Regions from separate parts of the Mesorhizobium sp. M0174 genome, predicted to be linked through region 1. Evidence: predicted binding sites of a transcription regulator. Region 1 holds the regulator's gene; each other region holds the start of a gene.
The links. The regulator LexA, encoded in region 1, represses DNA repair genes until DNA is damaged. The targets are predictions, from matches to a motif close to TGTTCNNNNTGTGTTCNG.
Positions count from the first base shown of each region.

Region 2: a site for LexA is predicted at 5,440-5,457, ahead of dnaE (DNA polymerase III subunit alpha). Genes of this name have one in related genera too.
Region 3: a site for LexA is predicted at 2,596-2,613, ahead of NKJ13_RS13290 (helicase-related protein). Genes of this name have one in related genera too.
Region 4: a site for LexA is predicted at 3,345-3,362, ahead of dinB (DNA polymerase IV). Genes of this name have one in related genera too.

Region 1 covers NZ_JAMYTB010000006.1:182,700-190,007, reverse strand. The annotation lists gene NKJ13_RS15050 (hormone-sensitive lipase) at 1-341, opposite strand, end outside; partial or broken gene kynU (kynureninase) at 440-1,683, opposite strand; gene lexA (transcriptional repressor LexA) at 2,132-2,866, shown strand; gene NKJ13_RS15035 (ComEC/Rec2 family competence protein) at 2,860-5,325, opposite strand; gene gltX (glutamate--tRNA ligase) at 5,422-6,843, shown strand; gene gltA (citrate synthase) at 7,023-7,308, shown strand, end outside.
Region 2 covers NZ_JAMYTB010000006.1:641-7,948, reverse strand. The annotation lists partial or broken gene NKJ13_RS14185 (ion channel) at 1-488, opposite strand, end outside; gene NKJ13_RS14180 (methyltransferase) at 597-1,607, opposite strand; gene dnaE (DNA polymerase III subunit alpha) at 1,647-5,174, opposite strand; gene NKJ13_RS14170 (acetyl-CoA carboxylase biotin carboxylase subunit) at 5,596-7,308, opposite strand, start outside.
Region 3 covers NZ_JAMYTB010000005.1:224,978-232,285, forward strand. The annotation lists gene phbB (acetoacetyl-CoA reductase) at 1-97, shown strand, start outside; gene NKJ13_RS13280 (FAD-dependent oxidoreductase) at 163-1,413, opposite strand; gene NKJ13_RS13285 (TetR/AcrR family transcriptional regulator) at 1,349-2,080, shown strand; gene NKJ13_RS13290 (helicase-related protein) at 2,781-6,188, shown strand; gene NKJ13_RS13295 (RNA-binding S4 domain-containing protein) at 6,201-6,587, shown strand; gene fdxA (ferredoxin FdxA) at 6,736-7,074, shown strand.
Region 4 covers NZ_JAMYTB010000022.1:22,915-30,222, forward strand. The annotation lists gene NKJ13_RS26475 (FAD-dependent oxidoreductase) at 507-2,027, shown strand; gene dinB (DNA polymerase IV) at 2,054-3,292, opposite strand; gene NKJ13_RS26485 (GNAT family N-acetyltransferase) at 3,406-3,864, opposite strand; gene NKJ13_RS26490 (hypothetical protein) at 3,937-4,299, opposite strand; gene NKJ13_RS26495 (hypothetical protein) at 4,488-4,784, shown strand; gene NKJ13_RS26500 (XRE family transcriptional regulator) at 4,984-5,688, opposite strand; gene NKJ13_RS26505 (hypothetical protein) at 5,763-6,161, shown strand; gene NKJ13_RS26510 (GcrA cell cycle regulator) at 6,282-6,866, shown strand; gene NKJ13_RS26515 (DUF6456 domain-containing protein) at 6,928-7,308, shown strand, end outside.

The DNA.
Region 1 (7,308 bases):
ATCTGCGGACAGAGCGTGTAGGACGGCATGGCAACTGCATAGCCGCGATCAACAGCGCCCGCGGCAAGATGTGACCAGAAACTCTTGTCGAATGCCATCCAGTAGCCGCCATGGACGAACACCACGACCCCCTTCGGCTTGGTGGCCGGCAGGAAAAGATCGAACCGGTTGCGTGGGTTATCGCCATAGGCCAGGTCGAGCCGCGCCCTGCCCTCGGTCGAAAGCGCCTCGCGGAAAACCTGCGCGGGCTCGACCCAGGCCGCCGGCCAGCGATCGCTGCCGGCTATGTTGGCGCCGTTGGCATAGGCGTTGTCCCAATCGGCAATATGACGTTCGAACACCCTGCGCCCTCCCTGGCAATATGGCCTTGCAACCTAGCCGCGAGCATCGCGCGGCGCATCATCGCCAGCCTCACGATTCCAGCTCTCGCATCAATCTCAGTGACAGCCGCCTTGATGGCGAAGCGCGCATCCTTCCACGCACCGGTGCGCAGGATGTCCTCAAGCACTTCGACGCCTGCCAGACATCGGCATAGCCGACATAGAGCGGGGTGAAGCCGAAGCGCATGGTCGATGGCGCGCGAAAATCGCCGATCACACCACGTTCGATCAGCGCGCGCATGATCTGGTAGCCATGCTCATGCATGAATGAAATCTGGCTGCCGCGTTTTTCCCCATCGCGCGTGCTTTCGAGCGTGAGGCCGTAAGTGCCGCACTTTGCCTCGACAAGCTCGATGAACAGATCGGCCAGTGCGATGCTCTTCTTGCGCACCGCAGTCATGTCGACATCGTCCCAGATGTCGAGCGCGCCCTTCAGCGTGCGCATCGAAAGGATCGGCTGGGTGCCGCACAGAAACCGGCGGATGCCGGTGCCGGCCGCATAGCCTGGCTCGAAGGCGAAGGGTCGTGCATGGCCCCACCAGCCGGTGAGCGGCTGCTGGATGTCGGAAAGATGCCGCTCAGCCGCATAGATGAAGGCAGGCGCGCCCGGGCCGCCATTCAGATATTTATAGGTGCAGCCAACGGCAAAATCGGCGTTTGCTTTGTCGAGCTCGACTGGCATCGCGCCAGCGGTGTGGCAGAGATCCCAGACGATCATCGCCCCGGCTTCCTGGGCCCTGCGCGTCAGAGCCGGCATGTCGCGCAGTTCGCCCGATTTGTAGTTGACGTGATTGACCAGCACCACGGCGGTGCGATCGTCGATCAGCTCCTCGATGGTCGGCGCGTCGACCCCCGAGAGGCGCAGCAGCGCATCTTTTCGCGTCGAAACCACACCCTCAGCCATGTAGAGGTCTGTCGGAAAACTATCGCCCTCGGCGACGATGGCCTGCCGCTCCGGTCGCATGGCCATGGCCGCGTGCAGCAGCTTGTAGATGTTGACCGACGTCGTGTCGCAGACCACCGTCTGGCCGACCGCGGCACCGATCAGGCGCCCGAGCTGGTCGCCAAGTTCAAGCGGCATGTTGAACCAGCGGGCCGTGTTCCATGCGCGGATGAGATCATGCGACCATTCTTCGGTCGCGGCCTTGCGCAATTCATCGAAGGCGGCACGTGAAGCAGCTCCTAGCGAATTGCCGTCGAGATAGATCACTCCTTGCGGCAACACAAAGCGGTCGCGCATCGCGCGCAGCGGATCCGCGGCATCCATCGCCTTTACGGCCACGAGATCGGGAATTCCCGTCATGATTTGCCTGCTCCCTCAAAAAATCCAACGCAACGCCGGACACGCATCAACTGTTCTTCCATTACCGGGTAGCGCGTAGCAAGGCTCCACCGGCGAGAAGCAGCCTGACCAGGCGGTGGAAACCTGGAGTTAGCCCGAGGTTGGCGTTTTGAGTTCGTTTCGTTCACGGTGCATTGACCAAACCGCACAGTCGATACGGGTTCAATTCCGTGCCCTTTGCCGACCGACGGCCGATGCCAGTGCCGCCTTCAAGGAGGCCAGAACGGCGCAAACGAAAGCAGAATCAAGGGGATGAGGCTCGCGGCGGTGAAAATACGGTACGCCGGTAGGGGACGTCGTTTGTTTCCCGAGCCTTAACGCATTCATTAAACTTTAAACAGTTGCGGAACACAACTGGAACAGATAGTGTCTGTTCTGGGTTTGTTTTCTGATTCTGTTGGGGGTCGCTATGCTGACACGCAAACAACACGAACTGCTTATGTTCATCCACGAAAGGTTGAAGGAAAGCGGTATCCCACCTTCCTTCGACGAGATGAAGGAAGCGCTCGACCTGGCTTCCAAATCCGGAATCCACCGACTGATTACGGCGCTGGAGGAGCGCGGCTTCATTCGCCGTTTGCCCAACCGGGCCCGTGCGCTGGAGGTACTACGCCTGCCTGACTCGATCGCCCCCGGCCTCAATGCGGCACGCAAGTTCTCGCCGAGTGTCATCCAGGGCAGTCTTGGGCAAGGTGCCCCTCGGCAGGGCAAGCCCACATCGTCGCGCGTCCCTGCAGCCGGCAATGACGACGATGTCGTCGCCGCCGTTTCGATCCCGGTAATGGGCCGCATCGCCGCCGGTGTGCCGATCGATGCTATCCAGCACCAGACGCATTCGATTTCGGTGCCGCCGGATATGATCATGGGCGGCGAGCATTATGCGCTCGAGGTCAAAGGCGATTCGATGATCGAGGCTGGCATTTTCGACGGCGACACGGTGATCATCCGCAACGCCGATACGGCGAGCCCCGGTGAGATCGTGGTGGCCTTGGTCGACGAGGAGGAAGCGACGCTGAAGCGGTTCCGCCGCAAGGGCGCCTCGATCGCCCTGGAGGCCGCCAATCCGGCCTACGAGACGCGCATCTTCGGACCAGACAGGGTCAAGGTGCAGGGCAAGCTCGTTGGGCTGATCCGCCGCTACTGAGTTGCGCCCTTGGTGCCGGCTTTTGGATTGTCGGCTCTGCGGTATGGCGGCAGGCCGCGCGCCGCGCGTGAAAATTTCCGCTGCACGTGCCAGGGCCGGTATGATTTTTCGACGGCGAAGCGGATTTCGGCGCGTGTTGCCGCTTGTGGATCGAAATAGACGGCCGCACTTCCCGCGCGCGCCAGTTGCCGTTTGGTGACGACGAGGACCAGCCGGTCGTAGTAGCAGGGATTATGGGCGGTGGCGTCGTCGATGACGATCAAGCTGGCGAAGGCGCAGGCTGGCCGTGCGGTATCGCGGTCCTTGGCTTGCGCAATGATCGCGCCGGATGGATGCCTGGCGAGGCAGAGACCGTCCGTGCAAATGAACGGCATGCCCGGCGGTAGGTCGGCCGGATCGGCAATGTCGAATTGCGGATCGTTCTTTCCAGGTGTTTCCGGCGCGACGATAGCCTCTGATGTGAGCGCGCGTTTCCAGTTGTCGATCGTGAACTCATTCGGGCGTGCCCGGTTGACGGCGAGCTCACCGCTGCCGATCGGCAGCGCGACCAGCCGTGCGTCCTCCGAGATCAATACGTCGGGTACGCGCGTCTGCGTTGTCGTTAGCAAGCCGGCGAGCGCAAAAGGAAGTGCCGCGAGCCGCAACCAGGTCGTCGCCATGCTGGCAATGACGAGGGCGATCGTCACCAAAAGGACAGATCTCAGCGAAATCAGTCCGACCGCATCGATCGGCGAGCGCTCGGAGATCCACCCGGACAGGGCGATCATCGCCGTCAGCCCTTTGCCCATCACGTATAGGAAAGGCCCATCCGCGCCGAACGGCATCGCCAGCGCACTGAGGACGGCGAAGGGCATGACGACCAGTGAGACGATGGGCATGATGGCCAGATTGGCGAACAGGCTGAGCGGCGCCACGCGCTGGAAATGCCATATGGCGAAAAGCGCCGTGGCGCTCCCTGCAATGATCGAGGTCATCGCCAGGCCGCCCATGCCCAGCAGGACCTTTCGCGTGGCGAGGCGTAGCGGCGACCGCCGCGGCGGCGGCGTGGTGGCCCTGCCGGCGCGGTAGTCGGACCAGCCGGCATAGGCGCCGACAAGGGCCGCCGTCGCGGCGAAGGACATCTGGAAGCTCGGACCGACCACCTCGTGCGGCGACACCACGATGACCGCGATGGCCGAGATCGCCAGGTTGCGCATGGTGAGCGCGGCCCGGTCGAACAGCACGGCGATAAGCATCACCGCCAGCATGATGAAGCTGCGTTCGGCCGCTACCACAATGCCGGAAAAGACGAGGTAGGCCGCAATCGAAAAAAGCGCGGCGGCTGCGGCATATTTCTTGACCGGCCGTCGCGATGAGAAGTCGGGAAACAGCGCAAAGGCGCCGCGTAGCAGCGCCATGATGGTGCCGGCGACCAACGCCATATGCAGCCCCGAGATGGAGATGATGTGGTAGATGCCTGTACGCCGCATCGCTTCGTTGATCTCCTCGGGAATGCCGGCGCGCACGCCAACGATCAGCGCAGCAGCAATCTCGCCCTCGGCGCCGCCGATGCGGCTGCGGATATGGTCGGCGATGGATTCGCGCGCGTCTTCGATCGCGGAAGAAAGCCGCGCGGCAAGCGGCATGCTGCCCGAAGCCACGACTTTCGGATTGCCGAGAAAGAAGCCGCTGCCGCCGATACCGGCGAAATAGCTGTCGAAGGAGAAATCATAGCTGTCGGGCCGCACCGGGCCGGTCGGCGGCAGCAGCCGCACATAGCCGGTGATCTCGGAACCAGCGGCCAGCTCAGCCGGTATCTTCATCGCCGAAATGCGGACCCGTTCCGGCATGTAGCGCAGCGTCGGCCTGGCGGTTGAGATCACATCGATTGTCAGTCTGATGCGGCCGCTCGCCATGGGCTCGTACGATACGACACGACCCGTCAGCCGCGTCGAGATTTCGGAACCGAGCATATGCGTCCCGACACGCCAGGTCTCGAACTTGGCGGCAAGCACGCCAAGCGCGCAGAGCAGCGCCACCATGAAGCACAGGCGGGTCCTGGGCCATGACCGCGAGATGACGGCACAAAGGGCCGCGAGGAGCACGATTGCGATCGGCTGCGGAAAGGCCGGCTCCACCGACAGCGCGAAATATACGACCACCCCGCATGCGAGGAACACCGGCACCAGCAGGAAGGCGACGCCACGGTCGAGTTCCAGGCCGGCTGCCGAGGTTACGCTGTTGCGGATGCGGGATGGTGACGGGAGGCGGAAACGCCGGCGTAGGCGCACGATGGGCTCGGACGCAGGCACCGGAACCGTTGCTGGGTCGCTGGCCGGCAGCGACGGAGCATCGAAGCGCGGAGCGGGCAGCAATGCCGATACCGGCAGGGCAGGCGGGGGAGCGGCAAACAGCAAGCGTTCGCTGACGCCGCTACCAGCGTCCTCGCCCTCGCCCGCACCACGGCCTCGCACAGCCATCGGGTCTGCCTCTTGCGCCCTCGACCTCCTATGCTACATGAACGCGCAACGCGCGAAAGTCCGCAAACCCACTTCCTTGGCCCGCCTGAGAGTTCCATGCCCGATAAGGTCGTCACCCGTTTTGCCCCCTCGCCCACCGGTTATCTGCATATTGGCGGCGCGCGCACGGCGCTGTTCAACTGGCTGTATGCCAAGCACACAGGCGGCACGATGCTGCTGCGCATCGAAGACACCGACCGCGAGCGCTCCACCGATGCGGCAACCGCAGCCATTCTCGACGGGCTTTCCTGGCTTGGCCTGACATGGGACGGTGAGCCGGTGTCGCAGTTCGAGCGTGCGCCGCGCCATCGCGAGGTGGCCGAGGAGCTGGTGCGCGTGGGCAAGGCCTATTACTGCTACGCGACGCCGGCGGAGCTGGAGGCGATGCGCGAGGCAGCGCGAGCCAAGGGGCTTCCGCCCCGCTATGATGGACGCTGGCGCGACCGCGACCCGTCGGAGGCGCCGCCCGGCGCCAAGGGGGCGATCCGCATCAAGGCGTCGACAGACGGCGAGACGGTGGTGCATGACCGCGTCCAGGGCGACGTGCGCTTTCCCAACAAGGATCTCGACGATTTCATTATTCTGCGCTCGGATGGCAATCCCACCTACATGCATGCCGTCGTCGTCGACGATCACGACATGGGCATCACCCACATCATCCGCGGCGACGATCATTTGACCAACGCGGCACGCCAGACCGTAATCTATCAGGCCATGGGCTGGGAGGTGCCGTCGATGTCGCATATCCCGCTGATCCACGGTGCCGACGGCGCCAAGCTGTCGAAGCGGCACGGTGCGCTTGGCGTCGAAGCCTATCGCGCTATGGGCTACCTGCCGGAGGCGCTGCTCAACTATCTGGCGAGGCTTGGCTGGAGCCACGGCGACGATGAGATCATGTCGATCGCCGACATGATTGCATGGTTCGACATTGGCGACGTCAACAAGGGCGCCGCCCGTTTCGACTTCGCCAAGCTCGAGGCGCTTAACGGCGTGCATATGCGCCGGATGAACGACGCGGCGCTGCTCGACATCTTCATCGCCACTCTGCCCTATCTTGAAGGCGGCCCGGCAATCGCCGCGCGCCTCGACGACAGACGCAGGGCGCAACTGCTTGCCGCTTTGCCGGGCCTGAAGGAGCGCGCCAAGACGCTGGTCGAACTTGTTGAAGGGGCTGCATTCCTTTTCGTCGAGCGGCCGCTGCCGGTCGACGAGAAGGCGGCGGCGCTGCTCAGCGGTGAGGCGCGCGCGATCCTGCGGGGCGCTCATGCGGCACTAGCCACGGTTTCGGAGTGGTCTGCCGCCTCAGCCGAAGCCGCGATCCGCGACTATGCGCAGGCCGCCGGCCATAAACTCGGCGCCGTGGCCCAACCTTTGCGCGCCGCGGTCACCGGCAAAAGTACCTCGCCAGGTGTCTTTGATGTGCTTGCCGTGCTTGGCCGCGAGGAAAGCCTGGCGCGGATCGCTGATCAAATCGATTAGCAAACTGGCCTAAGAAGATTGGCATTGAAAGGTGTGTTTCGCAGTGCAACATTGGGTCTTGGCCTAATCTGCCGCGCAGATTCAATTGCGGGCGCAAATGTGCGTATTCCGATGCTTTTGACGTGTTGGGTTCAGATATTTTGCCTTTGCCGGCCTGAGGAAACAAAAAGGAGTTTGCTATGACCGAACCTGCGACAAAAATGGAATTTGGCGGCAAAACCCAGGCATCGACGGCCAAGCTGGAACTCGGCGGCAAAACCCATGAATTCAAGATACGAAGTGGTTCGGTAGGACCTGACGTCATCGACATCGGTTCGCTCTACAACACCGCCGGCATCTTTACCTACGATCCCGGCTTTACGTCGACGGCGAGCTGCGAATCGGAAATCACCTTCATCGATGGCGATGCCGGCATTCTTTTGCACCGCGGCTACCCGATCGACCAACTGGCCGAGCACGGCGACT
Region 2 (7,308 bases), 180 kb from region 1:
CGTGATGACAAAGAGGAATGTCAGGAAATTGATGACCGCACGGCTCGCCTCGCGCCATCGCCTGAAACGCGCATCTCGAGAAATCGCCACAGCGCGCCGCTACGCGACAGCGACCACAGCCGCAGGATGCGCAAAAAACCGAGATTGGCCAGCGCCGTAGGCATCAGCAGAGTCAGCAGGATGAAGGCATCAATCCACGACGCCGGCTGTTTCATCAGGCGCAGCATGTCGTTGGAGGCAAGCAGCCGGGCAATCATGTCGGCGGCGACAAGTGCTGCCACGGAGTAGTCCAGCCAGAGGAACGAAGACGACTTCTGGATCACCGGCGTGGCGATGAAAAAGGCAATGATGGCAAGGTCGATGACAACAGCCGCAAGCTGAAACCGGAACGCCGCCGCTGTGCGCCCGTGATACAGCTTGCGCAACATGTCGCGCAGCCGGGCCAAGGCTGAAATATCTTGGGCTCCGTTCTTGTCAGCTACCTTCATGACGATCGCGATAGCCTTCGCTGCGACAGACGTCCAGTGGACAGCGCAGGCGGAAGCTTGCGCCATCCGACCGATCCCGGCGGTTGCGGCAAATGGCTTCAGCCGCGATCAAACCGGCCTTGCCTCTACAACGCTGATGCGTGGCCCTGCCTGGATGATCTCGGTCACCTCGAAGCCACCCTTTGCCAGCAGCGACTTGAATTCATCGGCCGTCCGCTCCTGGCCATCGGGCGCGACCAGCATGTTGAGGTCGGAGAATTTGGCATTCGCCCCCTGATTGGGCGGCTCAAGCACGGCCTCAAAAACCAGCAACTTGCCGCCCGCACGGATCGCCTGGCGACAGTTTTGCAGGATCGCGACGTTGGTCTCGTCGTCCCAGTCATGCAAAATCCATTTGAGCAGCAGCGCGTCGGCCGCCACGGGCAGCTCGGCAAAGAAATCGCCTCCGACGATCTCACAGCGATCGGCGACACCTTTCGCCGCCAGCACCGAGGCGGCCGGCGCTACCACATGCGGCTGGTCGAAAAGGATGCCGCGGCTGCCCGGGGTCGCGGCCAGGACTTCGGCAAGCAGCGCGCCCTGGCCACCGCCGACGTCCATGATGACCGGAAACGACGAAAAATCATACGCCGCCAGGATGGCTGCCGCCACGCCGCGCGAATTCGCTGCCATGGCGCGATCGAAGATAGCGGACTCCTCTGGATGCTCTGCCCGGTATTCCCAGACGCCCTTGCCATGCGCGTGGCGAAATGCGTTCTTGCCGGTTTGGATGCTGTAGAGCAGTTCGCTCCACGCTTGCCGGTAATAGGGCCTTCCGACGAAGGCGGCCCAAGGTGCAGCGGAAAACTCAGCATCGGAGCGCAAGGCGGCGCCAAGCGGCGTTAGCGAGAACTGCCCGTCCTCTGCCTCGTGAAATATGCCGACCGCCGCAAGCGCCCGCAGCAACCGATAGAGCGCGCGCGGATGTGTGTCGGTCAGGCTTGCAAGATCTGCTGCCGAGCGCTTGCCGCCCTTGATGTGGTCGGCGATGCCGAGCGTCGCGGCGACCGAGATCGCCTGCGAGACGCGGTACCCGTTGACCATCCGTGTTAGTTCGAAAGCGGCTGCGCGTTCATCCATGGCGCCCCCCAATCGCCAAAACCCGAAGGTTTCGGTATCTTAAACCAGCTCCACTTCAACCACGCCCGGCACCGCGCGCATGGCTGACGCGATCTGAGGCGAGATACGATAACGACTGGGCAATTCGATCTCGACCTCCCCCTGGCCGTCGTCCTTTATCAGCACAAAGCTTACCTGTCCCTCGCCCTTGACGGCAAGCTGGCCGGCAAGCGTGCCGATCGGTGCTGCGTCGCGCACGAAGATGCGTAGCGCTTTCTGGACGCGGCTTGCCTCGTCTTCCAGCGACTGCACGGTCTGGATGCGCAGATTGACGCCTTCCGGCCTGTCCTCGGCCGAAACGGTGATGACCACCGAGCGGCCGGGCTCGAGCAGGTCGCGATATTGCGCCAGTCCCTCGGAAAACAGCACCGCTTCATACTGGCCGGACGTGTCGGAAAACTGCACGACGCCCATCTTGTTGCCGGTGCGCGTCTTGCGTTCCTGCTTGGTGGTCACCGTCCCGGCGAGCCGGCCGGCGGCCGCACCGCGTTTGACGGCGGCCGAGAATTCGGCCCAGGTCTGCACCCGCATTTTCTGCAGCGCCGCCTTGTATTCGTCGAGCGGATGCGCCGAGAGATAGAACCCGACCACCTGGAATTCACGGTGCAGGCGGTCGGCGGCGAGCCAGGGGTCGGTCGCCGGCAAGTTGAGTGCCTGCGACTGTGCGCCCAGCGAGGCGCCAAAGATGTCGTGCTGGCCGGTGACGGCATTCTGCTGCGCCAAGGACGCCAGCCCCATCATCCGCTCGACGCCGGCCATCATCGCCGCCCGGTCGAGACCGAAGCAGTCGAGCGCGCCGGCCATGATCAGGCTCTCGAAGACGCGTTTGCCGACGATCTTCGGATCGACCCTTTCGCAGAAATCGGCGAGGCTCTTGAACGGTTTTTCGCCGCGCGTGGCGACGATGTGCTCGACTGCGGCGTCGCCGACGCCCTTGAGCGCGGCCAGCGAATAGAAGATGCGATTCTCGCCGACCTCGAAATCCCGGAACGACGTCATCACCGACGGCGCCACCACTTCGATGCCGAGGCGCAGCGCATCCTGGCGGAAATCGGCGAGCTTGTCCGTATTGCCCATGTCGAGCGTCATCGATGCCGCCAGGAATTCGACGGGGTAATGCGCCTTCAGATAGGCGGTCTGGTAAGAGACGACGGCATAGGCGGCGGCATGCGATTTGTTGAAACCGTAGTCGGCAAACTTTGCCAGCAGGTCGAAGATGAAGTCGGCTTGCGGCTTGCCGACGCCGCGCTCGACCGCGCCCGAAACAAAGCGCTCGCGCTGCTTGTCCATCTCGGCGCGGATCTTCTTGCCCATGGCGCGGCGCAGCAGATCGGCTTCGCCCAGCGAATAGCCGGAGAGCTCCTGCGCAATCTGCATCACTTGTTCCTGGTAGACGATGACGCCTTGCGTCTCCTTGACGAGATGGTCGATCTTCGGGTGGATCGACGCCATCTCCTCCTCGCCGTGCTTTCTGGCGTTGTAGGTCGGGATGTTCTCCATCGGTCCCGGCCGGTAGAGCGCAACCAGCGCGATGATGTCCTCGATACAGTCGGGCCGCATGCCGATCAGCGCCTTGCGCATGCCGGCACTTTCCACCTGGAACACGCCGACCACTTCGCCGCGCGACAGCATGGCGTAGGTTTCCGGGTCGTCGAGCGGAATGTGGGCGAGATCGATCTCGATGCCGCGGCGGCGGATCAGCTTGACCGCCCTGTCCAGCACGGTCAGCGTCTTCAGGCCAAGGAAGTCGAACTTCACCAGCCCGGCCTGCTCGACATACTTCATGTTGAACTGGGTGACCGGCATGTCCGAGCGCGGATCGCGGTACATCGGCACCAGTTCTGACAGCGGCCGGTCGCCGATGACGATGCCGGCGGCATGAGTCGAGGCGTGACGGTACAGACCTTCCAGCTTCTGCGCCGTGTCGAGCAGCGTCTGTACGATCGGCTCGCGCTCGGCCTCCTCGGCAAAGCGCGGCTCGTTGGCGATGGCGTCGGCGAGCTTGACCGGATTGGCCGGGTTCGACGGCACCATCTTGCTCAGCTTGTCGACCTGTCCGTAAGGCATCTGCAGCACGCGGCCGACGTCGCGCAGCACGGCGCGCGCCTGCAGGGTACCGAAGGTGATGATCTGGCCGACCTGGTCGCGGCCGTATTTCTGCTGGACGTAGCGGATGACCTCCTCGCGCCGGTCCTGGCAGAAGTCGATGTCGAAGTCGGGCATCGACACGCGATCGGGATTGAGGAAGCGCTCGAACAGCAGCGAAAAACGCAGCGGATCGATGTCGGTGATGGTCGTCGAATACGCGACCAGCGAGCCGGCGCCTGATCCGCGGCCCGGGCCGACCGGAATGCCTTGCGCCTTGGCCCATTTGATGAAGTCGGCAACGATCAGGAAATAGCCGGGATATTTCATCTTCTCGATGACCCCGAGCTCGAAATCCAGCCTCTCGCGATATTGCTCGACTGTATAGCCGGGCGTCGGCCCGTGCGCCGCCAGCCGCGCCGCCAGCCCTTCATGCGCCTGCCTGGCAAGCTCCTGCGCCTCCGCCTTGACCGCCGCATCGGCATCGGCGACATCGCGGCCGGCAAAGCGCGGCAGGATCGGGTTTCGTGTCTGCGGATAGTAGGAGCAGCGCAGTGCGATCTCGACGGTGTTGTCGATCGCTTCCGGCAGGTCGGCGAACAGCCTCGCCATGTCGGCCTGGCTTCTCAGGAAATTGTCGGGCGACAGGCGGCGGCGATTATCGGCCGCAACCACGGAACCTTCGGCGATGGCGATCAGGGCGTCATGGGCCTCATAGTCTTCACGAGAGAAGAAAAACGCTTCGTTGGTGGCAACCAGCGGCAGATCGTGGCGGTAGGCGAGATCGACCGACGACTGCTCGATCGCGCGGTCGTAGCCGGAGACCCGTTCCAGTTCGACATAGAGCCGGTCGCCGAACAGACCCTTGAGCGCCAGCAGCCGGGTCTCGGCGAGTTCACGGCGGTCCTCTTTCAAGGCATTGCCGATCGGACCGCGCGGCCCGCCGGTAAGGCAGATCAGACCGTCGGAATTTCTCTGCAGCATCTCGCTCGTCAGATGCACCGCCTCGCCGGGCGGTGTCTCAAGGTAGACGCGGCTGACCAGCCTGACCAGATTGCCGTAGCCGGCCTCGGTGGCGGCGATCAGGACCACCGGCCGCATCTCCGGCCCCTGCCGCCTGCGGTCGCGCTGGCTGTCGTTCGCCTCACCGGAAAAGGCGAGGTCGATCTGGCAGCCGATGATCGGCTGTATGCCGTCCTTCACTGCCTTTTGCGCGAATTCCAGCGCACCGAACAGGTTGTTGGTGTCGGTGACGGCGATTGCCGGGCATTCGTCCTGCACCGCATGGCCGACGATCTTGCCGAGCTGCAAGGCACCTTCGAGTAGCGAATAGGCCGAATGCACGCGCAGATGAATGAACCGACGCGCCTCCGCCTCTGCCCGCGATGCCTTTGCATAGGCCTCGCGCAGCAAGGGATCGCGTGGAAGTCTCTCATCCGCCATGGTTTTTTCGCGCCGCCTCACAGGGACTCAGTCGATCAAGATGTATTGTCCGGCAGCAGATAACATGAGTCCAGCAGAAGCGATTGGAGCTTTGGACGTTTAGAGCAACCGCCGAAGCTGCCGATCTCCCCCCTCGTGGGGGAGATGTCCGGCAGGACAGAGAGGGGCGCAGTCCCGCCAACCTCAGGCCGGAAACACAAAACCCGCCACAGCGGGCGGGTGTTGGGGCCATTTAGCACCATATCCAAATTAGTAGCATAGCTGCCGGCACAAAGCAAGAACAAAATACGTTGTGAGGGCAAAAAAAGCGAATTCCGCACGCCCCTCGCCTTGTCCCTCCTCAAGCGAGCGTGCTCAACCAATTGCAGGATCGCGTTCCTTCGCTCCCCTTTGTCCCACCAACCTCAAGCAGATTACAGCCTCACGCGAATTCCATGATCACCGCATCGACGGCAAGGCTGTCGCCGGGCTTGGCGTTGAGCTTCGAGACGATGAGGTCGCGCTCGGCGCGCAGCACGTTCTCCATCTTCATCGCTTCGACCACGGCAAGCGTCTCGCCGGCCTTGACCTCCTGCCCCTCGGCAACGGCGATCGACACGACGAGGCCGGGCATCGGGCAAAGCAGCATCTTCGAGGTATCCGGCGCCACTTTTTCCGGCATCAGCCTTTCGAGCTCGGCAGTGCGCGGCAGCATGGCGCGGGCTGTCACCGAGATGCCTTTCCAGGCGATGCGGAACCCGTTCAGCACCGGCCTGACCTGCGCCGCGACCTTGCGGCCGCCGACCGTGCCGCGCCAGATGAGATCGCCCGGCCGCCAGTCGGATGCCACGGTCAGTGCCTTGCCACCGTCGATTGTGAGGTCGAGCTCCATCGGAATGGAAATCATCCCTTCGACGATGGCAACCGAAAGATAATCCCGGCCGATCTTCACCACCCAGTCGCGTTTCAAGGCGCCCGAATGCGGCGCCAGCCGCCCGCCCAGCCGGTCGAGCCGGTCGCGGCGCAGCAGTTCGACCGCGGTTGCGATCGCGGCCAGCACCGCGTTTTCTTCGCTGTTCGGCACAATGGGCGCGAAGCCGTCGGGATACTCCTCGGCGATGAACGCCGTCGATAGCCGCCCTTCCCGCCAGCGCGGATGCTGCATCAGCGCCGCCAGGAACGGTATGTTGTGCTCGATGCCGTCGACGACGAAACTGTCCAGCGCTTCCGACATCGCATCAATCGCCGCCAGCCGCGTCGGCGCCCAGGTGCACAACTTGGCGACCATCGGGTCGTAGAACATCGAGATTTCCGAGCCCTCGGTAACGCCGGTATCGTTGCGGATGACGATTTCGCCGAATTTTCCCTCTTTCGGCGGCCGGTATTTCGTCAGCCTGCCGATCGACGGCAGAAAGTTGCGATACGGATCTTCGGCATAGAGGCGGCTTTCCACCGCCCAGCCGTTCAGCTTGACGTCGCTCTGCTTGATGGCGAGCTTTTCGCCTGCCGCCACGCGGATCATCTGCTCGACCAGGTCGATGCCGGTGATGAGCTCCGTCACCGGATGCTCGACCTGCAGCCGCGTGTTCATTTCCAGAAAATAGAAGTTCTTGTCGCTGTCGACGATGAACTCGACCGTGCCGGCGCTCTGGTAGTCGACGGCCTTGGCCAGCGCCACCGACTGCTCGCCCATGGCTTTGCGGGTCTTGGCGTCGAGGAACGGCGACGGCGCCTCCTCCACGACCTTCTGGTTGCGGCGCTGAATCGAGCATTCGCGCTCGCCGAGATAGAGCGTGTTGCCATGCGCGTCGGCGAGCACCTGGATTTCGATATGGCGCGGATCGACGATGAACTTTTCGATGAAGACGCGGTCATCGCCGAACGAGCTTTTGGCCTCCGACCGCGCCCGGTCGAAGCCGTCGCGCACCTCTGCCTTGCTCCAGGCGATGCGCATGCCCTTGCCACCGCCGCCGGCCGAAGCCTTGATCATCACGGGATAGCTGATTTCGCCGGCTATTCTTTCCGCATGGGCGGCGTTCTCGACGACGCCGAGCCAGCCGGGCACCGTCGACACCTTGGCCGTATTGGCGAACTTCTTCGATTCGATCTTGTCGCCCATCGCCTTGATGGCCTTAGGCTTCGGGCCAATAAAGAC
Region 3 (7,308 bases), on a different contig from region 1:
GGAGATCGCGCGCTGCGTCGTCTTCCTCGCATCTGACGACGCCGGTTTCATCACCGGCTCGACCATTTCAGCCAATGGCGGCCAGTACATTAGCTGAGGCTTGGGATGTCGCGGATGCCCCCGTACCGGCCCGACGGCAGGTACGGGCAGATAACCGGGCTGTCACGCGGCAAGCTTCAGCGCTGGGCTGGCTTCAGGCTGGGTTCGGGTAATTGAACCTGCCTTGCACGCGGGTGCCGGCAGACGGGCAAGCGGCGCCCGACTGAGGCCCGACAGCTTCAATGCGATGCGGCGCTTCAGGAATGGTGTGAGGTTCAGCACCGACAGCACGAGGTTGCGAACGAACCGCTTCACCGGACTGCGGGCAAGCGCCATGCCGGTCATCATGCCAGCCAGGTCAAGCACCTCTTGGGCTGCCGGGCGTCGCAGCGTTTCATAGAGTTCGAGCTCCGCTTCGGGGCGCACGCCGTTCACCACGTCGCCAAGCAATTGGCCAAGCACGACCGCGTCGACGATGCCGGTATTCATGCCTTGCCCTCCCGCCGGACTGTGCACGTGCGCGGCATCGCCCATCAGGAACAACCGGCCCTTGCGGTATGACCGGACCAGGCGGTGATGCACGCGAAACCGCGAGCTCCACGACAGGTCGAGCACGCGGGTTCTTTCTTTGGTCGGCCCACGGCTGTCGAGCAGCACCTGTATGTCTGCGACTGCGGGTTTTTCCGGTGCATCGTCCATTGTCGCGACGACGCGGTACGATCCGTCTGGGAGCGGCGCCACCACCACCAGTCCGGCTGGCGCAAAGAACAGCGACACTTCGGTTGGCCCAACCGGCCAGTCGAGACGAACGTCGGCGAGAACGAACGACGCCTCATAGGCCGCGCCGTCGAACTCTATGCTGGCCGAGTTGCGCACCAGGCTGTGCATGCCGTCGCCGCCAACGACGTAACGTGTCGATATGATCTTCTCGCGGCCGTTTTCGACCACCGTCACGCGCGCACCGTCAGTGTCCTGAAGCACCGCTTTGGCCTCGACCATGCGGTGGATCACGCCGCCCAGGGCCGTAATCCGCTCGGCAAACACCTGCTCGGTGAGATTCTGAGGCAGCATCATCAGATAGGGATGCCTCGACGGAAGCTTTCCGAAATCGAGCTTGAGCAGTGCCCGGCTGCGATCTCGGATGGCGAAATTCTGCAGCTTCAGGGCAAGTTCGCTCAGCCGCTGCGTGACGCCCAGAGGCTCCAGCGCTTCCAGCGTCTGAGCGTGGATGACGCCGGCCCGCGAGGTCTGAAGGCCCTCCCCAAGCCTGTCGATCAGAACATGGTCGACCCCGGCCTGGTGCAGCACGATGGACAGCGCCAAGCCGGTCGGGCCGGCGCCGATAATCAGGACTTCCGTTGTATCTGGCAACATTTTCTCTCTCCATTTATCAACACATGTTGACTTTCTAGTCGAAGCCATTGCATTTGTCAACAACCGTTGGCATAGGGATTTCATGAGCGAGAATCAGCAGAAGAAAACCAGCAAGTCGGACCGCACCCGCGCCCAGATCCTCGAAGCCGCGAGGCTGCTGTTCGCCAGGCACGGCTATGACGGCGCCTCCATCCGCGACGTCGCGGCCCACGCCTCGATCGATCCGGCCATGGTGATCCGCTATTTCCGCAGCAAGGACGAGCTATTCGCCAGAGCGGCGGTCGTCGACCTGAGATTGCCGGCACTGCGGGTGATCGATCGAACCGCCATCGGCAAGACACTGATCAGGCGATTTCTCGAAATCTGGGAAGATCCGGCCAACGGTACCGGCATGGCAATTCTGCTGCGGTCGGCGACGTCGAACGAATTCGCCGCCGAAAAGTTGCGCGATGTATTTGCCAACCAGGTGAGGCCACTGGTTGCGGCGGTCGCTGATCCCGCCGATGCGGGCCGGCGGGCCGGGCTCATTTCCAGCCAGCTGCTGGGTTTGGCGATGTGCCGTTACCTGCTGCGCCTACCACCGGTCGTCGCCCTGTCTCACGAAGAAATCATCCAGACCGTCGGCCCTACATTGCAGCGCTATGCCGTCGGAGAGGATGTGCCTTGAACAAGCCGTTCAGCGTGGGGCCGAGTCTGAGCCTCATGCGGCAAGTGCGCCGACCGATGGCCATGACGCCGGTGTGTGCCGAACCAGCACGCAAAGGTTAATGGCCGCTGCGCAGCCTGTGCACAATCCGTCCCGCAGCCTGTGGATTCTCGGTGGAGAAGCTGTTCACAACACAACATGTTGCGGTGAACAAACCAAGAAACTTCAGCTATCGCTGATTCGTCGCCGATTCGTTCCGGCTTTGAGCGGAGGGTTAACGGCGAGAGCTGAAAACACCTGCGAAATGATTAAAGCGCGTTAGGAAACATCAATAGTTTCATAATGTTGTGCGAAGCAGATTGGCCAGCCACGACCATTCACCGGCAAAGGTTAACGGACGTGCTCGCTTGGATGATGCTTGCATGAATCGGGCCAGTTTCCGTGATTCAGCATGTGGTGAGATACGCCGGCAGAAAACCCAGATGTAGCCGTGAACAAAACCTGAATCAGCGCGAGTCAGTGATTCGTCGCTGATTCGTTCCAGACTCGTTCCAACTGTTAATCGGGAACAGATTTTCTGGCTTTGAACCAACCAATCGGCCTGCCCTCGGCATATTCCGCTTTCGCTTCGCGCCCGAAATCCCTATGTGTCGCCTGTCATACGCGGCCAATATGGGCGCGCTCCCGACAATGCGAGGCAGAGAGCCTTATTTCCAGGCCGATGAACATCCATCCGAAACACACTGAACCGCTGATCCTGTCGGGTCGAGACGTGACGGCCGTGCTCGGCCCGACCAACACCGGCAAGACCCATCTCGCTATCGAGCGCATGGTGGCGCATGAAAGCGGCGTCATCGGCCTGCCGCTCAGGCTGCTTGCCCGCGAGGTCTATACGCGCGTCTGCGAGAAGGTCGGCGCCCATAAGGTTGCGCTCATCACCGGCGAGGAAAAGATCCAGCCGGCTGGCGCGAAATACTCGGTCTGCACCGTGGAAGCGATGCCGCGCGAGACCGACGCCGCCTTCGTTGCCATCGACGAGGTCCAGCTCGCCGGCGATCTCGAACGCGGACACATCTTTACCGATCGCATCCTGCATCTGCGCGGCCGGCAGGAGACGCTGCTGCTGGGCGCGGCCACCATGCACGGCATCCTGCAGCGCCTGCTGCGGGGCGTGTCGGTGGTGACCCGGCCACGCCTGTCGCACCTTGCCTATGCCGGCTCGAAGAAGCTGACCCGCCTGCCGCGGCGCACGGCGATCGTCGCCTTTTCGGCCGACGAGGTCTATGCCATCGCCGAGCTGATCCGCCGCCAGCAGGGCGGTGCCGCCGTCGTGCTCGGCGCACTCAGCCCGCGCACCCGCAACGCCCAGGTGGCGCTGTTCCAGTCGGGCGACGTCGACTACCTCGTCGCCACCGACGCCATCGGCATGGGCCTCAACCTCGACCTCGACCACGTCGCCTTCGCCCAGAACCGTAAATTCGACGGCTACCAGTACCGCAACCTGACGGCGGCCGAGCTCGGCCAGATTGCCGGCCGCGCCGGCCGGCATCTGCGCGACGGCACCTTCGGCGTCACCGGCCAGGTCGATCCGCTGGATGATGAACTGGTCAACAAAATCGAGGCGCATGATTTCGACCCGGTGAAAGTACTGCAGTGGCGCACCGCGCATTTCGATTTCGCCAACCTCGATGCGCTGAAGCGCTCGATTGAGACCAACGCCCCGGTCGAAGGCCTGACGCGGGCGCTGCCGGCAGTAGACGCGCAGGCGCTCGAGCATCTGTCGCGCGACGAGGACGTGCGGGCACTCACCACCGATGCCAGGCGCGTGGCGCTGCTGTGGGAAGCCTGCGCGCTGCCCGACTACAGGAAGATCGCGCCGGCCCAGCACGCCGACTTGATCGCCTCCATCTACATGGACCTTGCCAGGCACGGCCATGTCGACGAGAACTACATGGCCGAGCAGGTGCGCCGTGCCGACACCACCGAAGGCGACATCGACACGCTGTCGCACAGGATTGCCCAGATCCGCACATGGACCTTCGTTTCCAACCGGCCCGGCTGGCTGGCCGATCGGGCACACTGGCAGGAAAAGACGCGCGAAATCGAAGACAGATTGTCGGATGCGCTGCATGAGCGGTTGACGAAACGTTTTGTAGACCGCAGGACTTCCGTCCTCATGCGGCGCCTTAGAGAAAACACGATGCCTGAAGCCGAAATCAGCCCAACCGGAACCGTCCTCGTCGAAGGCCATCACGTCGGCGAGTTGCAAGGTTTCCGCTTCACCGCCGACCAGAGCGCCGGCGGCGAGGATGCCAAGGCGGTGCGGGCGGCGGCGCAGAAGGCGCTTGCCGCCGAGTTCGAGGCGCGGGCCGAGCGCTTCGGCGCCTCGGCCAATGGCGACATCGCGCTGGGTTCGGATGGCACGCTTCGCTGGATCGGCGCGCCGATCGGCACGCTGGTCGCCGGCGAAGACGCTTTGAAGCCGCGTCTGGTTCTGCTGGCCGACGAGCAACTCACCGGCCCGGCCCGCGACAAGGTTGCGGCGCGCGCCGAGCGCTTCGTCAATTTCCAGATCGAATCCCTGCTGAAGCCGCTGGTCGACCTCAAGAATGCCGAGCAGATCACCGGCATCGGCCGCGGCATTGCTTTCCAGCTCGTCGAGCATTTCGGCCTCATCAACCGTCGCGATATCGCCGACGAGATGAAATCCCTCGACCAGGAAGGCCGCGCGGCGCTTCGCCGTCTCGGCGTGCGCTTCGGCGCCTACCATGTCTTCGTGCCGGCGCTGATCAAACCGGCGCCGGCCGGGCTGATAACGCTGCTGTGGGCGCTGAGAAACGACGGCAAGGACAAGCCCGGTTTCGGCGATGTCGTTCACGCACTGGCCTCCGGCCGCACCTCGGTGGTCATCGATCCGACCTTCGACAAGACCTTCTACAAGCTTGCCGGCTACCGCAATCTTGGCCGGCGTGCTGTACGCGTCGATATTCTCGAACGGCTGGCCGACCTGATCCGGCCGGCGACCAACTGGAAGCCGGGCCTCGGGCCTCGCCCCGACGGCGCCTATGACGGCCAGTCCTTCATGGTGACGCCGCCGATGATGTCGATTCTCGGCGCCACCGCCGACGACATGGAAGAAATCCTGAAGGGACTCGGCTACCGCGCCGATGCCAAACCGGCGGCCGAGGTCAAGGCGCGGCTCGAAGCACAGGACAATGCCGCGCCTGAAGCTGCCGCTGCAAAGCAGGCGGCGGAAGAGACTGCGCGCGTCGAGCAGGCGAGGATGGCGGAAGCATCTGCCGCGGCAGAGCCGCCGGCGGAGGCTTCGGAACCTGTGTCGGATGCGGCTCCTGTTGCGGAGGCGGCGGCCGAAGCTGTGACCGAAGCGACGGCAGCGCCTGTCGCGGAAGCTCCAGCCCCTGAAGCTGCGGCAGAAGTCACGCAAGAGACCCGGCCCGCCGCGGAGGCGACTGCTGAAGCGCCTGCGGAACCAGCGGCCGAGCCAAGGGCGGAACCTGGGGCGGAACCTGAGGCTGCGGCACCGGCAGAACCGCCGGTTTCCGACACTACGGAAGCATCGCCGGCCGAACCTGCAGCGACGGCAGGAGCCATCGCCGGCGAAGCTGCTCCAGAAGCCGAGGAGCTAAAACCCATCCTGTTATGGCGGCAGGGTCGTTTCGACCAGCGCCCGCGTCATCGCCAGCATGACAACCGCCCCCGGGACAATCATCGGGACCATCGCGCGCGCAATGGTCAAGCTGCGCCGGACAGCCGCAGCGATGCGCCGACAGATGCCGGCGGGCAACCGACGCCGGGCGACCGGCCCGCCCGTCAGGGGCGCCACGACCAGCGCGACGGCGCCGGCAAGCCGCGCTTCGATCGCAGCAAGTTCCAGCCCAGGCCGCAAGGCGAGGCGGCAGAGCAGCGCGCCGGCAAGCCGCAAGGTGAACGCCCGGACCGGCGCGAAAACCGGCCCGACTGGAAGGCTGGCCGGCAGGACGGCAAAGGCGGCGCCCAAGGCGCAAAACCCGCCTTCCAGCCAAAGCCGCGTGAGGAACGCCCCGTCCGCTTCGACCCGGACTCGCCCTTCGCCAAGCTCGCCGCGTTGCGCGACCAGCTGAAGAAGTAAGCTGCTCGTCCAATGGTCACTGATGCCCGCCAGCGCATCGACAAGTGGTTGTTCTTCTCGCGCGCGGTAAAATCGCGCACGCTGGCAGCCAAGCTGGTCGTCGCCGGACGCGTCCGCATCAATCGCGACAAAGCAGCGCAGGCCTCCGACACGGTCCGGCCGGGCGACGTTTTGACCATCACGCTGGAGCGGCGGATCTTCGTCTGGAAAGTCCTTGGCACCGGCGTACGGCGTGGCCCGGCCGAAGAGGCCCGCCTGCTCTACGAGGACATGTCGCCGCCCCCCGCGCCCAAGGGCGAGGCGCTTCCGGATGCGGTGCCGCCGTTGCGCGAGGCCGGCAGCGGTCGCCCGACGAAGAAGGAACGCCGCCAGACCGACCACCTGCTCGGCGACGATTGAGCAAGGTCGAACGCCCGCTTTGCCGGCCTTCCGGAATTCCATTCCGGAAACCGCGGCACCGCTGACAGGGGCCGCCCTTGCCACCAGCGGACAAAGGCGTTACCTCACCAAAAAAGCCCAACAAAATGGGACGTCCCGGAGCCGACCAATGACCTATGTCGTGACCGACAATTGCATAAAATGCAAATACATGGACTGCATCGAGGTCTGTCCGGTCGACTGCTTCTACGAAGGTGAGAACATGCTCGTCATCCACCCGGACGAGTGCATCGATTGCGGCGTCTGCGAACCGGAATGCCCGGCCGACGCAATCAAGCCCGACACCGAGTCGGGTCTCGACAAATGGCTGCAGATCAACACCGAATATGCCGAGAAATGGCCCAACATCACCGCCAAGAAGGAGCCGCCGGCCGACGCTAAAAATTTCGATGGCGAAACTGGCAAGTTCGAGAAATATTTCTCCCCGGAGCCCGGCGAAGGCGACTGACGAGCCTGCCGGCTGCGGTGGCCTGACGCCGCGTAACAGACGTGATACATTAACTGCCTTGACAGGCGGCGACGGCGCGCGGCCTTCGCGCGTGCAGCAAAACCTTGATTCTTCCGACTTTTTGTGCTATATGAGCCAAACATGCCGGTGACACAACGTCGATTTATGGCGCAAACGCCCCAAATCACTGAAAGGTGAATTTCTCAATCCGGACCAGAGCGATCTGGGGCAGGC
Region 4 (7,308 bases), on a different contig from region 1:
CGACGCAAGTCAGGCATGTGAAGCGTTGGACGAAACTCTGGCTCGCGTTTCGCATGCCAAGAGTGCGCCTTTGAGAAGGACGTGTCCACAACTTGGACGGGACATGATGATGATTGCGACATTCCATGCCGATTTTCGGTCCTGCCAAATCGTTGCTGCTCGGATCGCTGCCGAACGCCCGCTTCTGGGTCATTTCGGGACCTTCGTGGGTTCTCGTCGAACCGGTGTTTCCTGCCGGCCAGTGGGTTGGTCGGGCGGCCGGCATCGCCCTGGTCGCCTGGGGCGGCGCAACGCTTTGGTCTGACGACCAGGGCTGCCTCGAATGTCGCATTTGCAGGAAACGATCCCTCCTGACGCAAAGTGCATCGCACCGCCCAGCCAGGCCGGCTCACAACGCGTCGGGGCGGACCGGCGGTGACGTCAAGCTTACGCAGGCATTCAGGCGTCGAGGAACTTTGAATCTTGGCGTCCGTTTATCCGAATGTCGGGTATGAAGGGCTCCGCCAATGAATGTCAGCGATGAAAGGACTGTATCGCTTTGGGCGGCAACCGAAGTCGCGCCTGAGGCGGTTCCGCTCGAGCGGAGTGAACAGGTCGATGTCGTGGTCGTCGGATCTGGCATTGCCGGACTGTCGGTCGCCTACCAACTGGCCGTCGCCGGGCAAAAGGTGGCGGTGCTCGATCGCGGCCGGATCGGAAGCGGCATGACGGCACGCACCACCGCGCATCTGTCGTCGATCTGCGACGACTATTTTTCGGAACTGATCAAATTGCGCGGCGAGGAACTGGCGCGGATTTACTACCAAAGCCAGTCGGCGGCTATCGACCGTGTCCAATCGATCCAGGAAGCAGAGGGTATCGCGTGTGATTTCCGCCGCCTCGACGGCTTTCTGTTTCCGGCGTCAGGCAGAAGGGAATCCGTCATCGAGCGCGAACTGGGCGCCGCTCTGAAGATTGGTGTCGACGTCGAGAAAACCGCAGGCGTGTCGTTTGCAGGCTTTTCGGATACGCCCGTCCTTCGCTACGCCAATCAGGCGACATTTCACCCCCTCGAATATCTCCGCGGGCTGGCTGCGGGCATTCGCGCGCGCGGCGGCATGCTTTATGCGCAGACCATCGTCGACAAGGTCGCGGAGACCGACGGCGGCGTCCGCGTAAGCACGGTCTCGGGCTTTACCGTGTCTGCCAGATCGGCCGTTGTCGCCACTAATTCGCCGATCAACGATCGGGTCGCGCTCCACACCAAGCAAGCGCCGTATCGGACCTACGCGATGTCGTTCGAGATCGCGCGCGACGTTTTGCCGGATGCACTCTATTGGGACACGCTGGATCCCTATCACTACGTTCGCCTGCAGCCTGGTGAAGGCAAAACCGACTTTCTGATCGTCGGTGGTGAGGACCACAAGACAGGGCAGGCCGACGATGCCGACAACCGCTTCGCGGCCCTGGCGGACTGGATCAAAAAATTGGTGCCCGATATCGGCGCGGAAACCAATCGATGGTCCGGGCAGGTGATGGAGACCGTCGACTATGCCGGGTTCATCGGCCGCAATCCCGGCAACCGGCATGTCTTCGTGGTCACCGGCGATTCCGGTCAGGGCATCACCCATGGGGTTGTTGCCGGCCAATTGGTTTCCGACCTGATCCTGAAGGGGGAAAGCCCTTGGCGGGAACTTTACGAACCCTCCCGCAAGACGGTACGGGCGATCGGCGACTATTTGGCGGAGAATGCGACAGCGATCAGGAGTTTTGCCGAGTATGTCGCGCCTGGCGAAATCGATTCCGCCGATAAGCTGCGGCCGGGAGAGGGCGCCATCGTGCGCGAAGGGCTTACCAAAGTCGCGGCTTTTCGCGATGAGGACGGCACGCTCCACAAGCGCTCGGCCGCATGCACCCATGTCGGCTGCCACGTCCATTGGAACTCATTGGAACGCTGCTGGGACTGCCCCTGCCACGGCTCGCATTTTGCCGTCGACGGCACGGCTTTGAACGGGCCGGCCGTATCGCCCCTGGCTCCTGTCGGATAATTTTTTTTTCGCCCCCGCCGCGCAACTCACAATTCCTTCTCGGCCAGCTCCCGAAATGCGTCGGGAACCGACCGCTGTAGTCCGAGCGCGACCGAGGCGTAGCCGACCGCCTCCCAGCCGAAGCGGTCGCGGATCTTGTCGATGGCGCGATCCGCGATCCAGCGCGCCGCGTCCTTCCGGGTGCCGGGGCGGCGGCGGTCGTCGAGCCCGAGCGGCAGCTCCAGTTGCAGCCCGGCATGCTGCTCCAGATGCGATACGGCGATCGCCAGCAGCGAGATGGTCTTTTCGTGCGGATGGTCGATGAGCACCTTGCGCACCAGCGCCTCGGCGATTTCGGCCAGCATGGCGGTTGCCGAAATCGGCTGGTCGAGCGTGACCGAGCGCGTCACCGAGCGCAAATCGGCAAAGCGGACACGAACCGTCACCGTGCGGCCGGGCCGGGATTTCGCACGCAACCTGGTGGCGACCCTGTCGGCCAGATGCAGCAAAGCGGGGACGAAGACCTGCTCGTCGGCCGGTTTTCGGCCGAGCGCCGATTGCGCGCCGGCCGAGCGCGCCCGGCGCTGCGTCTCAAGCTTGCGCGGATCGCGGTTCCACGCCAGCGCATTCAGTTTCTCTCCCGCCGCCGGCCCGAGCAGGCGCTCCAGCGCGCCACTGTTGGTCTTCGCCAACTCGCCGATGGTGTTGACGCCGATACCGGCCAGCCGCTCCCTGGTGACGGGGCCGACGCCCCACATCAGCTCGACCGGCAGCTCATGGAGGAATTCCAGCTCGTGGCGCGGATCGACCACCACGAGCCCGTCGGGCTTGGCCACTTGTGAGGCGATCTTGGCCAGATGCTTGGTGCGGGCCACTCCGACCGAGATCGGCAGGCCGAGCTCGGCCCGCACGCGGCGGCGTATCTTGCCGGCGATCTCGGCCGGCGAGCCGAACAAATGGGTGCAGCCGGCGACGTCGGCAAAGGCCTCGTCGATCGAAATCCGCTCGACCACCGGCGTGAAATCGCCGAGCACCTTGATTGCCGCATCGCCCAGCCGCTGATAGTCCTTGAAATGGCCGCCGACGAAAATGAGTTGCGGGCAGAGTTCCCGCGCCCGCCGTCCCGGCATGCCGCCGCGCACGCCGAACGCCTTGGCCTCATAGGATGCGGCAAGCACTACCCCGCCGCCGACGGCAATCGGCTTGCCGCGCAAGGCCGGGTCGAGCAATTGTTCGACCGAGGCATAGAAGGCATCCAGATCCGCGTGGAGGATGTTGGCTTCCATCCGGCCCGTTCGCTCGCGGCGGCTCGAACGCCGCATTGTCTCGCGTTATGATAGGAACATAAAGAGAACATTGCGGGTGAATTGTCAAGCAGCGCGGAGGCCGCCGCCGCAACCTACAGCGCCATCTTGTAGCCGAGATGACTGGCGGTGAAACCGAGGCGCTCGTAAAAATCGTGCGCCTCCCGTCGACCTTTGTCCGTGGTGAGTTGGACGAAGTTGCAATTGCGCGAACGGCACGTTTCAATCGCCCATTCGACCATCAGTTTGCCGACGCCGCGCGAGCGCCATTGCCGGGCGACGCGAACGCCTTCGATCTGGCCGCGCCAGGCACCCTTCCTGGAGATACCCGGAAGGAAGGTGAGTTGCAGGGTCCCGACCACTTGCCCGGCCTCGACAGCCACGGCCAGCAACTGGTTGGGATCGGCATCGATTGCGCTGAAGGCATCGAGATAGGATGGCGCAAGCGGCGTGGATAGGTCTTCCCGGTCTGCGCCGAGCACATCGTCGGCAAGCATTGCAACGATCGCCGGCAGGTCGGGCGCCTGCGCGCGACGGAATTCGATCTCGCTCATCGCGCGAAGACATACGGTGCGACGTCGGCGATCGCAATATCCGTTTTGACTTGCAAGGGAAGGCCCGCGCCTTCAGGTGATCTCGAACGCCCAGAGGCGGTGGCCGTAGCGGCGGAAGAAGCGGGCGAAGAGGCGCTGCTGTCTGGCACGGGCGAGGTCGGCGGCGCGCCTTTCCTGCCGCCAGCGCGGCATGTTGCGGAACATCGCCAGGAAGCGGGCGGCGTCCTCGAGTGCCTCCTCGGCTGTCTGCGCCGGGCGGATCGCCGCCAGGAACAGAACGCGGCTCGGCTTCATCTGGTCAATCGCCACCTTGCGCTGGCGATGGCCCTGGCGTGCCTTGCGGATGCCGTCCTGGCGGATGGCCGCGAAAGCGGCAAGCATGGCCGGGCTGTCGCCGCTATAGCCGCAGGCATGGGCGAACTGGGCTGGGTTCATCGTCGCTCCCTTGCTGCCGGCCGGCCGCGGTTCCGTGGCTCGCGCCGATTCCAGCCCGCATGAGATATAAGCATAACTCAAATAATTGAACAAGTGAAACTTTCACGTTGATGTAAGCGGAACCGACTCGACTCCGCTCCAAAAACCGATAATGATGTGAACAAAGCAGGAACAACGATGGGGTGGCCATGGCATTGGCGGGCAAGGAAGCGACGATCGCCGATGTCGTCTCGATTGCCGTCGAGTGCATCGATTGCGGCCGCAACAGGTGGTGGAAGCCGGCCGAGCTCAAGCGGCATGGGGTGAGGCCGGAGACGCCGCTATCAGCGCTTTCGGGGCGCCTCATCTGCAAGGCCTGCCGTGCCGATGGCCTGCCGGGCGCCGCCGTTTCGATCCAGGCCGCCTTCATCGACGACCGGCAACGGGTGCGCGCCGAGGCGCGCCTGCTCAACGGTCGAGAGCCGGAGCAGTCGAGGCGGGCTTGAGGGGGGAACTTCCTTCTCCCCTTGTGGGAGAAGGTGGATCGGCGCGTAGCGCCGAGCCGGATGAGGGGTGCTGGAAGAAACTCGGCGTTAAAATATGGAACGATTTTAAAGCCTTACGTAGCGATCCGTCCGGCACCCCTCATCCGACCGAGCTTCGCTCGGCCACCTTCTCCCACAAGGGGAGAAGGGAAAACCCTCCTCAATACCCCAGCAGTTCCTTGAGCGGGATGACGCGGAAGACGTTTTTGATGGCGTAGCGGTTGAAGGTCAGCGTCTTGGGCGGATTGTACTGCTCGACGATCAACTCGGCGGCGGTGCGCTTGACCAGCTTCTTGATGAAGGCCTTGCCGTTTTGCTCGTTCTCTTCGGGCAGCGTCTCGATCACCACATGGTCGCCGGGCACGGCGTCGCGGCCGCCGCAATAGATCATCTCGCCGGGCTCGTAGCGCGGCACCATCGAATCGCTCAGCACGTGCAGCGCAAACACATTGCGCAGATGCCGGATCCCCGGCGGCCGCTGGACATAGCCGGCCGGTTGGCCGTTGAAGGTGAAGTCGCCATCGTCGCCGCCGACGGCGGTGCCGAGAAGCTGGATGTCCATCGGTCCGGCGGGCAGGGGGCCGGGATCGGTGACGATCTCGGCATCGGCGACCGGTCCAGCATCTTCGAGGAAGACGACCTCGCCCTTGCCGAGCGCCACCGGATCGACGCGCAGGAAAGCGGCGGTCTTCAAAAGGTTCTCGGTCTTGGGCAGGTTGCGCCCGGTCTCCCAATTGCCGACGGCAGCGACGTCGGTGTCGTTGTGCTCGGCAATGTGACGCATCACCAGGCCGCGCTGCTTGCGCGCCCGGCGGATCGCCGCTCCGACCTTGATCGACAGTGCAGTTTTCGCCATGGCTCCCATCTGAGACATAAGATTCGGTTTCGTCTATGCAAGAATCGCTTGCATTATGATTTGAGTTATGCTCTTATGCGGGCATGCACAAGTCGCTTCACCAGCTTTCGGTCCTTAAATCCGCCGTTCAGCGCGCCGGCGGCGCTGGCCTGGAGGCGGTACCGCAAACGATCGCCAAGGCCATGCATGTGCCAACCGTTTCCCCTTCGTCGCGGCTGTCCTCCTCCCCGGCCGGGCCGATGCCCGAGGCTCGCGCCTCGGTTCCGGCAGCGCAAGCGGCCGGAACGGCCGGAGCCGTTCCCCTCACGGCTCCGGCCACGAATTACCCGTCGACCGGCAACGCGGGTGCCGCGGTTTCCTGGATCCGTACCGAAGACGGCACGGTCATCGCCTTCGACAAGCGGATGGGCAAGGCAGTCTCCGGCGCAACCAGGCAGGCGGCCGAGATGAAGCTCGATCGTAGCAGGCCACGCGAAGGCTGATCGGCTTTCCAGCCTGAGAGCCGGCGAAGCCGGCGCCACACACAACCACCCTTGCAGGGAATAAAACATCATGGCCGCCCGCTATTCCGCCTCTGAATTGGACAAATCGAGAACTTATTGATGAGCGGGCTGTCGGCCGCGAAGATCGCCACCCGGTTGACCGCGCTGGGCGGCCGCCCGGCCTCGCGCGCGGCCATCATCGGCATCGTCCACCGCACCGCCCGTTTGCGCACCATCGGCCTTGCCAGATCCAAGGGCCGGTGTGGCGGACGCTCGGGCGGCCGGCTCGGAGATTCGGCGCCTGAGCCATCAAATGCCGCAAGCCAAGCGGAGGCCGATCCGAAGGCCGAGCCACGCTGCCGCCCCGCCAGGCTGTCGGCCAGGCTGGCGCCGCCGGCCTGGCAGCCGGGTCCGGCTCGGATCACCGGGTCCGATGGCGAGCGGCTCGAAATGCCGGCGCCGCGCCCGATCGCCGCCGGCGGCCGCCAGCCACATTTCGCCGCCATGCGCTTCATCGATTGCCTTTTCGACCGTTGCCGCGCGCCGCTCGACACGACGCTGCAGGAGGATGCCGAAAACGATGCCACCGGCAGTCGCCCCGGTTTGGACATGCTGTGCTGCGGGCTGCGCACAAAGCCTTCGAAAAGTTACTGCGCCTATCACGCGGCGCGCTTCCTGCGCACGCTGCCGGCCGAAACGATTTGAGCCCAGTGGATGACGGAAATTCGCCAGAGCCCGACGACAAAAAACCAGGAGGACCGAGCCGATGAGCAGCAAAATCGCCCAGAAGACCAAAGCCAGGCCGACGCGATTGCCGAAGGGCGAGGCCGAGCAGGTGCGCATCCGCAAGGAGATCGGCCATGATTTCGCGCTGAAAGACGACAGGTTCGGCCGCAAGCGGCTGGCCAAAGGAACACAGGAGGCGGCGCGCCTCTATGAGGTCTCCAATGACGGCCACACTGCGACCGGCGGCATCGTGCGGGTGCGCAATGTCGACCCGCTGAGCGGCCTCACCTCGCTGTCGCGCCAGCAGCGCGAGGCGGGGATGCGCTACCGCCAGGATTTCCGCAGTTCGTCGGAGGCAACCGCCAAGCCGATGGCTTGGGCCGAGCGTGTCGACGGCGGCCGCACCGGCAGCGGCGTCGCA